DNA from 2 places in the Streptomyces sp. NPDC057253 genome. Region 2 is predicted to be linked to the other one. Evidence: predicted binding sites of a transcription regulator. Region 2 holds the regulator's gene; the other holds the start of a gene.

Evidence for each region. Region 2 encodes HspR, which represses chaperone genes until heat shock. Its sites were predicted from a motif close to TTGAGNNNNNNNNNCTCAA; they were not measured.
Region 1: a site for HspR is predicted at 5,651-5,669, ahead of lon (endopeptidase La). Genes of this name have one in related genera too.

What each region holds. Positions count from the first base shown of each region.
Region 1 covers NZ_JBHUXV010000072.1:19,675-27,212, reverse strand. The annotation lists gene ACFULQ_RS31560 (protein phosphatase 2C domain-containing protein) at 1-779, shown strand, start outside; gene ACFULQ_RS31555 (MarR family winged helix-turn-helix transcriptional regulator) at 1,528-2,022, opposite strand; gene ACFULQ_RS31550 (lysozyme) at 2,254-3,138, shown strand; gene lon (endopeptidase La) at 3,214-5,628, opposite strand; gene ACFULQ_RS31540 (GNAT family N-acetyltransferase) at 5,807-6,463, shown strand; partial or broken gene ACFULQ_RS31535 (GNAT family N-acetyltransferase) at 6,669-7,467, shown strand; gene ACFULQ_RS31530 (rhomboid-like protein) at 7,492-7,538, opposite strand, start outside.
Region 2 covers NZ_JBHUXV010000154.1:6,416-13,953, reverse strand. The annotation lists gene dnaK (molecular chaperone DnaK) at 1-87, shown strand, start outside; gene grpE (nucleotide exchange factor GrpE) at 84-731, shown strand; gene dnaJ (molecular chaperone DnaJ) at 768-1,949, shown strand; gene ACFULQ_RS43435 (heat shock protein transcriptional repressor HspR) at 1,956-2,402, shown strand; gene ACFULQ_RS43430 (fibronectin type III domain-containing protein) at 2,463-4,121, opposite strand; gene ACFULQ_RS43425 (sugar ABC transporter substrate-binding protein) at 4,362-5,465, shown strand; gene ACFULQ_RS43420 (transglutaminase domain-containing protein) at 5,517-6,359, opposite strand; gene ACFULQ_RS43415 (alpha-E domain-containing protein) at 6,356-7,294, opposite strand; gene ACFULQ_RS43410 (circularly permuted type 2 ATP-grasp protein) at 7,291-7,538, opposite strand, start outside.

The DNA.
Region 1 (7,538 bases), on a different contig from region 2:
AACTTGTCTCGGAACCCGGCGATGTCCAACGGCCCAACGAGGACTTCGCGAGTGTCGCCCTGCCCGCGTCGGGGCGGGGCGGAGTACTGGTCGCGCTCGACGGGGTCACGCCGCCGCGGAGCGGGACGGGGTGTCTGCATTCGGTTCCCTGGTTCACGGCGCGGCTCGGTGGGGCGCTGACCGAACTGGCCGTTTCGCTCATGGATGTTCCGCTGGTGGAGGTGCTGTCGGGGGCCATCGCGCGCACAGCTCGGTCACATGGTGAAGGTTGTGACCTTTCTCACCCGCGCACGCCTCAGGCGACGGTGGTGCTGGCGCGGTGGTCGCCGGCGACGGTGGAGTACCTGGTGCTGTCCGACTCGGTGTTGCTGGTGGAGTCCCCGGACGGGGTGGTGACGCCGGTGCTGGACGACCGGCTGGCCCGGCTCCCGCGCGCCGCGCTGGCCACGGACGCGCTGATCGACGCCAACCTCCGCAACAAGGAGGGCGGCTTCTTCACGGCGGCGGCGGATCCTTCGGTGGCGGGGCGTTCGGTGACGGGTTCCCTGGACCGCGCCCAGGTCCGCACCCTGGTGGCACTCACGGACGGGGCGGCGCGCTGGGTGGAGCGCTTCGAGGAGGGCAACTGGACCGACTGCTTCACGTTCGTCCACAAGCGGGGGGCGCAGGCCCTGGTGAACCGCGTCCGAGACCTGGAACAGGCAGACGCGGAGTCGCGAACATATCTCCACCGAAGCAAGACCCACGACGACGCGACGGTGGTGTACGCGGAACTGTGAGGCCTGCGGCGGGGGCGGCGGGGCGGGCCGACGGCGGCGGGCGCTGAGGCCGGGCGGCGCGGAGGGGTGCGGCGGCCCTGGGGCCGGGCGTCTGAATCGGGCGCGGCGAGCGCCGGCGGGAGCCACAGGGGCCGCACGACTCGACCAGGCGCGGAGGGCGCCGGCGGGAGTCGCAGGGGCCGGACGACTCGACCAGGCGCGGCGAGCGCCGGCGGGAGCCGCTGGGGCCGGGCGGCTCGACGGGCGCGGCAACCGGCGCCCTTCAAGAGGGCGAGCTGATCGGCGCCCCCGCAGGATGGCGAGCGGCACCGCGACAGGTAGTGCGGCGGCCGACTCGACCGACCGCCACCGCCGAGCAACCCGCCCAGGCAACGCGGAGCGACCGACAGGCCGACACCACGCGCCCCGACCGGCCGACGCGGGCGACCCGACATCAACCGGCGCCGCACGTCCCGACCGACCGCCGACGGACGACCGACTGACCAGCCGACACCGGCGACCCGACCGGCCGGCACCGAGCAGCCCGACCAACCGACGCCGAGCGACCTGACCGAAGCCGGACGCCCCACTCGAACCGACACAGAACAGCCCGACCCACCGCCCCCGGATGCCCCGAACAGCCCACACCGAGCCACCCGTCCGGCCGAAGCGGACGACCTGCCCGGGCAACCCCGAGCCACCCGACCGGCCCCCACCACACGCCCCGGTCGGCCGGCATGGGACGCCCGTCCCACCGGCACACCGCGGGTTACTTCTCCATGCCCCGGTTCAGTTGGTGCAGGAGGCGGGCCAGTTCCGTGACCTCTTTCGGGTTCCAGTGGGCCAGGCGGCCCGCGTAGCGGGCGCGGCGGGCGTCTCGGACTCGTTGGACCCGGGTGCGGCCCTCCTCGGTGAGGTCGACCAGCCAGGCGCGGCCGTCGGCGGGGTCCGGTTCGCGGGCGACCAGGCCCAGTTCCTCCAGCGCCCGCAGCTGACGGGACATCGTGGCCTTGCCGACGCCGATGTAGCCCGCCAGTTCGGTGGCGCGCTGACGGCCGCATTCATCCAGACGGACCAGCAGACCGTAGGCCGCCGACTCCAGGTCGGGGTGGACCTCGCGGGCCATCTCCCCCTGGTTGGCCCGGGCGCGCCGCAGCAGAACGGTCAACTCACGTTCGAGTGCGAGGAATCCGGGCTGGTCCACACCGCTCGGCGGAGCGTCCGCCCCGCCCCGGCCCGCGCCGCCGTTTCCGTCTTCGTGCACGTCAGCCCCTGCCTCGGATTTCCCGGTCCTGAAAGTTTCCGCCAAATTGCGCGGTTGCCGCAGCTCCGTAAGTATTTCGCAGGGCTAGACCAACGGCAGCAACCGGTCCCTCTTCCCAGCAGCTCGCACCCGTGCGTAGCTTCTTGACCAGGCGATGTCTGGCATGCCCACGCCATACACCCCGGCCGGGTGTCCCCCACCGAGCATCACCGAGCCCTTCGGAGGCCCGCCATGCCCGCGCACAGACCCGGATCCCCCCGCCCACGGCACCTGTTCCTCACCGGCGCCCTCATAGCCGTATGCGCGCTGATACCCATAACCCCGGCGTCGGCCGCGGAACCGCCCGACGCCACCGCCACCGCGACCACCACCGCGCCCGCCACCACCAGCGCCCCCGCCACCCCCGCCACCCCCGCCCGCGGCACCGCCCGCATGGGCATGGGCGTCGTCGCCCACGACGGCCAGGGCGGCCTGCCCACCGGCACCCGCGCCGCCCAGACCGAGGGCGTCGACGTGGCCAGCTACCAGGGCAACGTCTCCTGGACGACCCTGTGGAACAGCGGCGTCCGCTGGTCCTACAACAAGGCGAGCGAGGGGACGTACTACACGAACCCCTACTTCTCCCAGCAGTACACCGGCTCCTACGGCGTCGGCATGATCCGCGGCGCCTACCACTTCGCCACGCCGGACACCACGAGCGGCGCAACGCAGGCCAACTACTTCGTCGACCACGGGGGCGGCTGGTCCGCCGACGGCAGGACCCTGCCCGGCACCCTCGACATCGAGTGGAACCCGTACGGCGACTCCTGCTACGGCAAGAGCGCGAGCGGGATGGTCAGCTGGATCCGTGACTTCCTGAACCAGTACAAGGCCCGCACCGGCCGCAGCGCCGTCATCTACACCTCCACCAGCTGGTGGTCCCAGTGCACCGGCAACTACGCCGGCTTCTCCGCCAACCCGCTGTGGGTCGCCCGCTACGCCTCGACCGCGGGCACGCTGCCGGCGGGGTGGAGCAGCTACACGATGTGGCAGTACACCTCGTCCGGGCCGACGGTCGGCGACCACGACAAGTTCAACGGCGCCCTGGACCGCGTCCAGGCGCTCGCCAGGGGCTGACGCGCTCCCTGACACGGCGAAGGCCCGGGCCTCCCTCACGAGAACCCGGGCCTTCACCTCATCCGGAGGCGTCCGTCACGCCGCCACCGGAACCTCCGGCGCCGCCCCGTTCACAGCCGGGGACAGCGCCAGCTCCAGGACCTGGCGGACGTCGGTGACGGCATGGACGTCGAGCTTGTCCAGCACCTCCACCGGGACGTCGTCCAGATCGGCCTCGTTGCGCTTGGGGATGATGACGGTGCTCACCCCGGCGCGGTGCGCGGCGAGCAGCTTCTGCTTCACCCCGCCGATCGGCAGGACCCGGCCGGTCAGGGAGACCTCGCCGGTCATCGCCACGTCCGTGCGGACCAGGCGGCCGCTGAGCAGCGACGCCAGTGCCGTCGTCATCGTGACGCCCGCGCTCGGGCCGTCCTTCGGCACCGCGCCCGCCGGGAAGTGGATGTGCACGCCCCGGTCCTTGAGGTCGGCGACGGGCAGCTCCAGCTCGGCGCCGTGCGACCTGAGGAAGCTCAGCGCGATCTGCGCGCTCTCCTTCATCACGTCACCCAGTTGGCCGGTCAGGGTCAGCCCGGCCGCGCCCGTTTCCGGGTCGGCCAGCGACGCCTCCACGTAGAGGACGTCCCCACCCGCTCCGGTGACCGCGAGTCCGGTCGCCACACCCGGGACGGCCGTACGGCGCTCCGCCGGGTCCTGGGCCGACTCGGGCACGTGGTGCGGGCGGCCGATCAGCGCGCGCAGGTCGTCCGCGCCGATGGTGAACGGCAGCTCCCGCTCGCCCAGTTCGTGCTGGGCCGCGACCTTGCGGAGCAGCCGGGCGATCGAGCGCTCCAGGGTGCGCACGCCCGCCTCGCGGGTGTACTCCCCGGCCAGCTTGCGCAGCGCGCTCTCCTCCAGCGTGACCTCGTCCTTCTCGATGCCCGCCCGCTCCAGCTGGCGCGGGAGCAGGTGGTCCCGGGCGATGACGATCTTCTCGTCCTCGGTGTAGCCGTCGAGGCGGACCAGCTCCATGCGGTCGAGCAGGGCCTCGGGGATGGCCTCCAGGACGTTCGCCGTGGCGAGGAACACCACGTCGGAGAGGTCGAGTTCGACCTCCAGGTAGTGGTCGCGGAAGGTGTGGTTCTGCGCCGGGTCCAGGACCTCCAGGAGGGCCGCCGCGGGGTCGCCGCGGAAGTCGGAGCCCACCTTGTCGATCTCGTCGAGCAGGACGACCGGGTTCATCGAACCGGCCTCCTTGATGGCCCGCACGATCCGGCCGGGCAGCGCGCCGACGTACGTACGGCGGTGGCCGCGGATCTCGGCCTCGTCCCGGACGCCACCGAGGGCGACCCGGACGAACTTGCGGCCCATGGCGTGCGCGACGGACTCGCCCAGCGAGGTCTTGCCGACGCCGGGCGGGCCGACGAGGGCCAGCACGGCACCGCCGCGCCGCCCGCCGATGACCCCGAGGCCCCGGTCGCTGCGACGCTTGCGCACCGCCAGGTACTCGGTGATCCGCTCCTTCACGTCCTCAAGGCCGGCGTGCTCGGCGTCCAGGACCGCCTTGGCGCCCTGGATGTCGTACGCGTCCTCGGTCCGTTCGTTCCACGGCAGTTCGAGAACGGTGTCCAGCCAGGTGCGGATCCACGATCCCTCGGGCGACTGGTCGCTGGACCGCTCCAGCTTGTCGACCTCCTTGAGTGCGGCCTCCCGCACCTTCTCCGGCAGGTCGGCGGCCTCCACGCGGGCGCGGTAGTCGTCGGACTCCTCGCCCTCCTGCTCGCCGTTGAGCTCGCGCAGTTCCTTGCGTACGGCTTCCAGCTGACGGCGGAGCAGGAACTCCCGCTGCTGCTTGTCGACGCCCTCCTGGACGTCCTTCGCGATGGTCTCGGCGACGTCCTGCTCGGCGAGGTGGTCGCGCAGCTGCTGGGTGGCGAGCTTGAGGCGGGCGACCGGGTCGGCGGTCTCCAGCAGCTCGACCTTCTGCTCGGTGGTCAGGAAGGGTGAGTAACCGGAGTTGTCGGCGAGGGCGGACACGTCGTCGATGGCCTGCACGCGGTCCACGACCTGCCAGGCGCCGCGCTTGCGCAGCCAGGCGGTGGCGAGGGCCTTGTACTCCTTGACCAGGTCGGCGACATGACCGGGCAGCGGTTCGGGGACGGTCTGCTCGACCGTGGTCCCCTCGACCCACAGGGCGGCGCCCGGGCCGGTGGTCCCCGCACCGATCTTCACCCTGCCCCGGCCGCGGATGAGGGCACCCGGGTCGCCGTCGGCCAGCCGGCCGACCTGCTCGACGGTGCCGAGCACACCGGTGCTCGCGTAGGTCCCGTCGATCCGCGGCACCAGCAGGACCTTGGGCTTGCCGGGTTCCGAACGGGCGGCGGCCTGGGCGGCCTCCACCGCGGCGCGGACGTCGGCGTCGTTCAGGTCCAGCGGCACCACCATTCCGGGCAGCACGACCTCGTCGTCGAGCGGCAGCACAGGCAGAGTGAGCGGTGTGGACGTCGAAGCCATGATCTCCCCTTCGGCAGTCAAGTTGAGCTATGCCGACTCAATGCACATGAGCCTTCGAATGTTCCCCACCCCCTTCCCTGTTCGCTGTGGGCGATCACCGCCGTCGCGACCGGCACCCGGCGCCTATCGTGACGCCCGTAATAGGTGAGCGACAGCAGAGACCATTACAGGGGGTCCGGTGAACGACATCGTGCAGGCGTGGGTGGACGGCTGGGTCGTGTCCCGCGGGGCCGCGCCGCCGCAGCGTGAGGCGTGGGGGTTCACCGTGGACGTGGGGCAGATCGCGCACGTCTCGCGGCATGTCTTCGAGGCGCTGGGCGACGGCGTGGACGAGGGCGCCGTGCGCAAGGTCGCGGACGCGGTGACGGGCGCCGGGGTGTGGCTGAAGGTGTTCCACGACCCGGAGATCGTCGGGAAGTGGCTGGGCGAGGGCTGGTGGGTGGATCCCGAGCCCGGGTATCTGATGACGGTCCCGCTGGCGGACGGGCGAGCGGAAGCCGACGTGCCGGACAGTTACCGCACGCGCGTGTGGTCCGTCGGCGGCGTCACGCGCGTGCTCGTCGCCGCGCCCGACGGCTCCCTCGCCGCTCGCGGCCAGGTGGCCCCGACCGGCGCGACCGCCGTCTTCGACCAGATCGAGACCGTGACGGCGCATCAGCGGCGAGGCCTGGGCAGCGTCGTCATGCGCACGCTCCAGACCGCGGCGGCCGCCACGGGCGCGAGGACCGGTGTCCTGGCGGGGACGCCCGCGGGCCGGGGGCTGTACGAGTCCCTGGGCTGGCATGTGGAAGCTCCGCTCACCAGTGCGAAGTTCGTCGGACCGGACGTCGCGTGACTGTCCGTCACCGCCCGCGGGAAACCCGGAGGCGGCCCGGGACGGCCTCTGTCATGCTGCGCCGGTGATCGCCCCGGCACCTCCGGGGCTCCTCGCCGGCCGCATGACGGACAACATCCGGTCGACGCCGGCTCTTCCCGGCGGCGGGACCCGGTGACCGGTGCCCGGGGCACGACGGACCAAGAGAACACGGGGACGACCCACCATGACCACCGCGGACATACAGACCCTCCTCGCCGCCTACGACGACCAGATGCGCGGCGCTCCCCCGACCCCGCCCACCGGGGTGACCTACGAGCAGGACGGGCCGCTGCTGCGGATCGTCGGGCAGTTCCGCGGCTTCGTGAGCGGCCCGCGCGACCTCGGCGTCGAGGGTGACGCGCTCGACGAACTCATCACCCGCCAGCGTGACTTCTTCGCGGCGCGCGGCGAGGCGCTGGAGTGGAAGACCCGGCCCGCGACACCCCGGCCGACCTCACCGAGCGGCTGCGCGCGGCCGGTTTCGTGCCCGAGGAACGGGAGACGGTGCTGATCGGCCGGGCCGCCGAGATGGCCGTAGGAGAGCCCGCACTGCCGGACGGTGTGACCCTGCGTCGGGTCACGGCCGACGCGGACATGCGCCGGATCGCCGCGATGGAGTCCGAGGTGTGGGGCCAGGACTGGAGCTGGCTCGCCGAGGACCTCATCGGGAGGGTCTCCTCCGCGCCGGAGGAGATCGCGGTCTACGTCGCCGAGGCGGACGGCGAGGTGGTGTGCGCGGCCTGGCTGGCGTTCCGCGCGGGCACCGAGTTCGCGAGCCTGTGGGGCGGCTCCACGCTCGCCGAGTGGCGCGGCCGGGGCATCTACCGCGCCCTGGTGGCCGTTCGCGCGGCTCTCGCCGTCTCCCGTGGGGTCACCTATCTGCACGTGGACGCCTCGGACGACAGCGCCCCATCCTGCGCCGGCTCGGCTTCCACGCGGTGACCACGACGACGCCTTACGTCTGGACACCACCGACCCGCTGACACGGGACCACGGGGACGTCGGGTCTACCTGGCGGCGACGGGCCGCCGGTCCCGGTACCACCGCCGCATCA
Region 2 (7,538 bases):
GACGCCGGTGCCTCCCAGGCCAAGGCGGACGACGACGTCGTGGACGCCGAGATCGTGGACGACGAGCGCAAGGACGGTGCCGCGTGACGGAGGAGACCCCGGGCTTCGACGAGAAGCCCGACGTCCCTTCCGGCGCCACCGACGACGCCGAGCCGAAGGCCGCCGCCTCCTCCTCGGAGGCGGGGGCGGCCCCGGCCGGGGACGCAAGTGCCCAGATCGCCGGCCTGACGGCCCAGCTGGACCAGTCGCGCAAGGCGCTCGACGAGCGCACCGCCGACCTCCAGCGGCTCCAGGCCGAGTTCCAGAACTACCGCCGCCGCGTGGAGCGGGACCGGATCACGGTCAAGGAGATCGCCATCGCGAACCTCCTGACCGAACTCCTGCCCGTGCTCGACGACATCGGCCGCGCGCGGGAACACGGTGAGCTCCTCGGCGGTTTCAAGTCCGTCGCGGAGTCGCTGGAGACCGTCGCGGCGAAGATGGGTCTTCAGCAGTTCGGCAAGGAGGGCGAGCCCTTCGACCCGACGATCCACGAGGCCCTGATGCACAGTTACGCGCCCGACGTCACCGAGACGACGTGCGTGGCGATTCTCCAGCCGGGGTATCGCATCGGCGAGCGCACCATCCGCCCCGCGCGGGTGGCGGTCGCCGAACCTCAGCCGGGCGCGCAGACGGTCAAGGACGAGTCCGAGGCCGGCGAGGAGAAGGACAACAGCTCTGAAGAGGGCTGAAGCCGTGGTCGGTGACCGGAAGGAGGGGCGTCGGGGATGAGCACCAAGGACTTCATCGAGAAGGACTACTACAAGGTCCTCGGCGTCCCGAAGGACGCCACCGAGGCCGAGATCAAGAAGGCGTACCGCAAGCTCGCCCGCGAGTTCCACCCGGACGCCAACAAGGGCAACGCCAAGGCCGAGGAGCGCTTCAAGGAGATCTCCGAGGCCAACGACATCCTCGGCGACCCCAAGAAGCGCAAGGAGTACGACGAGGCCCGCACCCTGTTCGGCAACGGCGGCTTCCGTCCGGGGCCGGGCGGCGCGGGCGGCTCCTTCAACTTCGACCTGGGTGACCTCTTCGGAGGCGGCGCCCAGGGCGGGGGCCAGGGAGCCGGCGGCTTCGGCGGCGGACTCGGGGACGTCTTCGGGGGCCTGTTCAACCGGGGCAGCTCGGGAACTACGCGCGTCCAGCCCCGGCGCGGACAGGACATCGACACCGAGGTCACCCTCAGCTTCACCGAGGCGATCGAGGGGGCGACGGTCCCGCTCAGGATGTCCTCGCAGGCCCCCTGCAAGGCCTGTTCGGGCACCGGGGACGCCAACGGCAACCCGCGCGTGTGCCCGACGTGCGTCGGCACCGGCCAGGTGGCCCGGGGCTCCGGCGGAGGGTTCTCCCTCACGGACCCCTGCCCGGACTGCAAGGGCCGTGGCCTGATGGCGGAGAACCCCTGCGAGGTCTGCAAGGGCTCCGGGCGGGCCAAGTCCTCCCGGACCATGCAGGTCCGCATCCCGGCCGGGGTGTCGGACGGCCAGCGGATCCGGCTGCGCGGCAAGGGCGCGCCCGGTGAGCGCGGCGGCCCGGCGGGCGACCTGTACGTCACCGTGCACGTCGCCGCGCACCCCGTCTTCGGCCGCAAGGGCGACAACCTCACGGTGACGGTCCCGGTGACCTTCGCGGAGGCGGCGCTCGGCGGCGAGGTCAGGGTGCCGACGCTCGGCGGACCGGCCGTGACGCTGAAACTGCCCCCGGGCACGCCCAATGGCCGCACCATGCGGGCGCGGGGCAAGGGCGCGGTCCGCAAGGACGGCACCCGGGGCGATCTGCTGGTCACCGTAGAGGTGAGTGTCCCGACCGAGCTGTCGGGGAAGGCTCGTGACGCGCTGGAGGCGTATCGCGAGGCGACCGTGGGTGAGGATCCACGGGCGGAGCTGTTCCAGGCCGCGAAGGGAGCATGATTCGAGATGGACGGTCGTCGACGCAATCCGTATGAACTGACCGAGGAAACCCCGGTCTACGTCATCTCGGTGGCGGCCCAGCTCTCCGGCCTGCACCCGCAGACCCTTCGTCAGTACGACCGCCTCGGCCTGGTCTCCCCGGACCGCACGGCCGGGCGGGGCCGGCGCTACTCGGCCCGCGACATCGAACTGCTCCGCCAGGTGCAGGCGTTGTCGCAGGACGAGGGCATCAACCTCGCCGGCATCAAGCGCATCATCGAACTGGAGAACCAGGTCGCCGCGCTCCAGTCGAGGGTGGCCGAACTCCAGGCCGCCGTGGAGGGCGCCGCGGCGGCGATGCAGCAGCGCGAGGCGGCGGTGCACGCGTCGTACCGCCGCGACCTGGTGCCGTACCAGGAGGTGCAGCAGACCAGCGCGCTGGTGGTGTGGCGGCCGAAGCGGGCCAAGGACTAGGCGCTCAGGCACGAGGAAGGGGCCCGGAGATCTCTCCGGGCCCTTCCTCGTGCGTTGCCGTCAGCGGCCGCTGAAGAACTCCACGGAGGCGCTCTGCGTGCCCTGACGGCCGTAGGCGTCCACTGCGTACGCCGTGGCGACGCAGGGGCCGTTCCAGGGGGCCGTCCAGGTGAGCGTGCCGGTGGTGGAGAACCGGTCGCCGCTGGAGCCGCAGGCGCCCGACATCTCCCAGGCGTAGCCCTTCAGGACGCGTGCCTCGTCACCCGCTCCGGGCGCGGCCGTGACCTCGATGGGGGAGCGCCCGGGCACCCCGTTGGTGACCAGGGTCAGCTTCGGCGCGGCCGGGCCGGTCGCGGTGGCCGGGGTCAGCCGGTCGACGGTGACGTCGGTGGAGGGCGCCGAGTCGGCGCCCTGGGCGTCGACGGAGGCCACGTAGTAGTAGGCCTTGCCCTTCGGCGCGGAGGTGTCCTCGTACGAGGTGCCCGCGGCGCTGCCGAGCAGGCTCCAGGCGCCGTTGACGTCGGTACGCCGGTACACGCGGTAGCCGGTGGCGGCGTCGGCGGCGGTCCACGTCAGGGTGGTGGACGCGTCGGCGGGGGTGCCCGTGGCCCCCGTCGGGGCGGGCACGGCCGAGGCGACCGGGCGGGTGACCGTCACCTTGGCGGAGACCGGGGAGATGTTGTTCGCCGCGTCGATGACCTGCACGGTGTACGTGTAGGGCACCCCTTCCTCCGCGAGCCGGTCGACGAACGACGTCCCGATGGCGATCTCGGGCCCGTCCGGGTCGGGGTCGCCGTTGCGCGAGGCCCACACCTCGTAGTGGCGGACGTCCGTGGACGGGGACGCCTGCCACGTCACGGAGTTGCCCGCTGTGGTCCCCACCGCCGTCAGCCCGGTCGCCGCGGCCGGCGCGGTCCGGTCGGCGGTGACCACGGCCTGGTCGGCGGTGCCGCCCGACTCGTTGCCCGCCTTGTCGCGGGCGCGGAGCTCGTAGTAGTAGGTGTCGCCGGTCACCGGCAGGGTGCTGTCGGTGTACGACGTCGAGGTGGTCGTCGCGAGCGGCGTGCCCGGGAAGGTGGCCCCCTTCAGCCGCCGGTAGACCTTGTACCCGGCGAGGTCCATCTCCTTGTTCTTCGCCCAGGTCAGTTTCGCCTTGCCGGTGGTCTTGTCGTACGTCACCGAAGTGCCGGTCGGTGTGAGGGGCTTGACCTTGTCGACGTCGGCGGTGGTGCGGGGCGTGTAGGTGACCTTGACCTTGGCGGCGCCGGTCCAGTTCGCGTAGTCGATGCGCAGGGTGTGCTTGCCCGAGGGGATGGTCACGTTGGCGGTCTTCTTGACCGTCGACGAGACGTTCTTCCACAGGTCGATCTTGCGGACGCCGTCGACGTAGACGCGGATGCCGTCCAGGCCGGTGGCGTTGAGCGCGAAGGGGCCCCCGGAGCCGAAGTCGCGGGTCAGGGTCCAGCGGACGCCGAAGTTGTCCTTGGGGAGGCCGGTGGCGGGGGCGCCGCTCCAGGACTGGTCGATCGCGTCGTCGCAGTCCGTTTTCTTCGGGGTGCCGGAGAAGGACGTGTTCGCGTAGAACTGGCGCTTGAACACCGGGGAGGTGCACGACACGGCTGCCGAGGCGGGGGCCGCGGCCGTGGTGAGCAGGGTGCCGGCGGTGGCGAGCACGACGGCGGTGGCGGCCGCGGCGGTCGTGCGTGTGGCTGACTTCATTCGATCCTCTGGTCGGGCACGGAACAGCAGTTGTGGGGCTGCTGTGATCACGACTCGCGAGGTGTGAAGTTGGTTGTACTAGTGTTCGCGCCAAGTCTTCACACCGTCGGCGGAGAGTGGCGTTGCGCACTCGTTAAGTGATTCCGCTTGACGTCGGTGGGCGGCCCCGCGTTGGCTTTTCAGTCACATGGGCCGCAATGCCGCGCCCGCGTCCAGAAAGCATCAGAAGTGAGCAGCCCCATGCGTCGTATCGCCATAGCCGTGGCCGCGTCCACGATGTCCCTCTCGCTGGCCGCCTGCGGGGCGCTCGGCGCCGCGAGCGGGAGTGAGGCGAGCCCGACCAAGGGCGACGACATCACCGTGGGTGTGCTGATGCCGGAGAAGACGAACACCCGCTACGAGGAGTTCGACTACCCGATCATCCAGAGGAAGGTCGCGGAGCTCACGGACAAGAAGGGCAAGACGGTCTACGCCAACGGCGAGGCCAACGCGAAGAAGCAGGCCGGGCAGATGCAGCAGATGATCGACGAGAAGGTCGACGTCATCCTGCTGGACGCGGTCGACTCGCACGCCATCGCGGACATGGTGCAGAAGGCCAAGGACGCGGGCATCCCGGTCATCGCCTACGACCGGCTCGCCGAGGGCCCGATCGACGGGTACGTCTCCTTCGACAACGAACTCGTCGGCGAGGTCCAGGGCCGCTCCCTCGTCGAGGCGATCGGCTCCGAGATCGACACCTCCGACAAGATCGTCATGATCAACGGCTCGCCCTCCGACCCGAACGCCGGGCAGTTCAAGGCGGGCGCGATGTCGGAGCTCAACGGCAAGGTGACGATCGCCGAGACGTACGACGTCGACGGCTGGAAGCCGGAGATCGCGCAGAAGGACATGGCCAAGGCGATCAGCGCGATCGGCAAGGGCAACATCAAGGCCGTCTACTCCGCCAACGACGCCATGGCCGGCGCCGCCATCCAGGCGATGGAGAACGCGGGCATGACGAAGCTCCCGCCGATCACCGGCCAGGACGCGGAGCTGACCGCGGTGCAGCGGATCGTCTCCGGCGAGCAGTACATGAGCGTCTACAAGCCGTACCCGGACGAGGCCGAGGCCGCCGCCGAGATGGCCGTGACCAAGATCCAGGGCAAGGACATCCAGTTCGACGCCCTCGCCACGGACAGCGTCGACAGCCCCACCAACAAGGACATCCCGGCCCAGCTCGTCCAGGTCGTCGCGCTGACGAAGGACAACATCAAGAGCACGGTCGTCAAGGACGGCATCTACACCGTCAAGGACATCTGCACCGCGGACTACAAGAGCGCCTGCGCGGCGGCGGGTCTGTCGTAGCGGACTGTGGGGAGGGGCCGCGGGAATGCTCCCCCGGCCCCTCCCGGCCGTTCAGGCCACCCGCGTGAACTCCACCGTCACCTCCGGCGGCCCGCCCGGCACCCCCCGGTAGATCCCCTTGTGCGGGGTCACGTCGTCGTAGTCGCGGCCCCGGGCCACCACCACGTGGGACTCGTCGGCCCGCACCCCGTTGGTGGGGTCGTAGCCGCACCAGTCGCCCGCCCAGTACTCGATCCAGGCATGGCTCTGCCCGGCGACCGGCCGGTGCAGCTCGGCCTCGCGCTCCGGGTGGAGGTAGCCGGAGACATAGCGGGCCGGCAGGCCCACGGCCCGCAGCATCGCGATGGTCAGGTGGGTGATGTCCTGGCAGACGCCGGCGCCCTGCTCCCAGGCCTCCGCGGGGGAGGTGTTCACGCTGGTCGCGCCGGGCAGGTACGACACCCGGCCGGCGACCAGCCCCGACACCGCGAGCGCCGTCTCGTGCGGGTCCAGGCCCGCCGCGGCCTTGCGGGCCTTCTTGGCCAGCTTCGCCGGGACCGTCGTACGGCCCGTCGGGTTCGCGAACTCCAACAGGCGCGAGCCCGCGACGCGTTCGGCCACCTCGGCCCAGCTGGGCGCGGCCGGCAGCGGCTCCGGCGGGGTCGTCTCGACCAGGCTGGACGCCGTGATGGTGAGCCGGCCGTGCGGGTCCATCAGGTCGAAACCGGTGACCTGGGTGCCCCAGTAGTCCCAGTACGACCAGGTCGGTGTGGTCGGGTTGACGGTGACCCGGGCGTCCAGGGTGGTCTGGGCGGGCAGGGTCAGCGGGGTCATCCGGACCTCGTTGTGGGACGAGGCGGCGGGCTGGGCGTACGCCACCTCGGTGACGTGCTTGATGCGGAGGCGGCGGGTCATCGTCCGGCTCCTTCCTGGGCCCACTCGACGGGCCCCTGGTACGGGAAGAACCGCTCCGCCACCGCCTCCGCGGAGGCCATGCACGCGGTCTGCAGGTCCTTCAGGAGCACGGGGAGCTGCTCCTCCAGGGCGTGCAGGTCGAGGTATTCGAGGCGGGTGCGCATCCGGCCGATCGGGCGGCGCGCGGGGTCCTGGCGGGGGCGGCCGAGCGCGGTCAGGCACTCCTCCGCCGTGGTCAGGGCGTGCAGCGCGGAGCGCGGGAAGTCCCGGTCCAGGAGCAGGAACTCGGCCACCCGCGGGGTGTCGCCGAAACCGCCGTACACGCGCGCGTAGGCCTCGTCGGCGCCGGACGCACTCAGCAGGGTCGGCCAGTCGGGCGCGTGGGCCGCGTCCAGCACCCGGACCGACAGCAGCCGTACGGTCATGTCCACCCGCTCCAGACTCCGGCCGAGCACCACGAAGCGCCAGCTGTCGTCGCGGCTCATGGTGGAGTCGGCGAGCCCGAAGAAGAGGGCCGCGCGCCGCCGTACGAGCTCCAGATAGGCGTAGGGGCCGGTGCGGCGGGCCGCGAGCCGCTGGTCGGCGAGCGCGTGCCAGGTGGAGTTGAGGCACTCCCACATCTCCGAGGAGACGGCCTCACGGGCGCTGCGGGCGTTGAGCCGGGCGGCGCCGAGCGCGCCCTCGATGGAGCCCGTCGAGCGGGCGTCGAAGGCCAGCTGGTCCAGCACCTGCTGCATGTCGACGGGTCTGCCGCCGGCGTCCATGCCGAGGATCGCGTACAACGACCGGCAGGCCGCGTCCTCGTCGCGCCAGGGGTCCTCCAGCATCCGGTGGAGGTAGGCGTCGAGGATCCGTCCGGTGGCGTCCGCCCGCTCGACGTAGCGGCCGGTCCAGATGAGGGCCTCGGCTATCCGGGAGAGGATCACGTCGTTCACTGCTGCTGCGCCCCTTCCTGTACGGCGGTGCGGTTGCCCTCGGGACCGTGCTGACGTGGCGCGATGTCGAGGTGGGCGGTGCCGTGCGCGGGCGCGGGCGGTTCGGCGGGGCCCTCGGCGAGCACCCAGGTGTCCTTGGAGCCGCCGCCCTGGCTGGAGTTGACGATCAGGTTGCCCTCCTGGAGCGCGACCCGGGTCAGGCCGCCGGGCAGCACCCAGATGTCGCTGCCGTCGTTGACGGCGA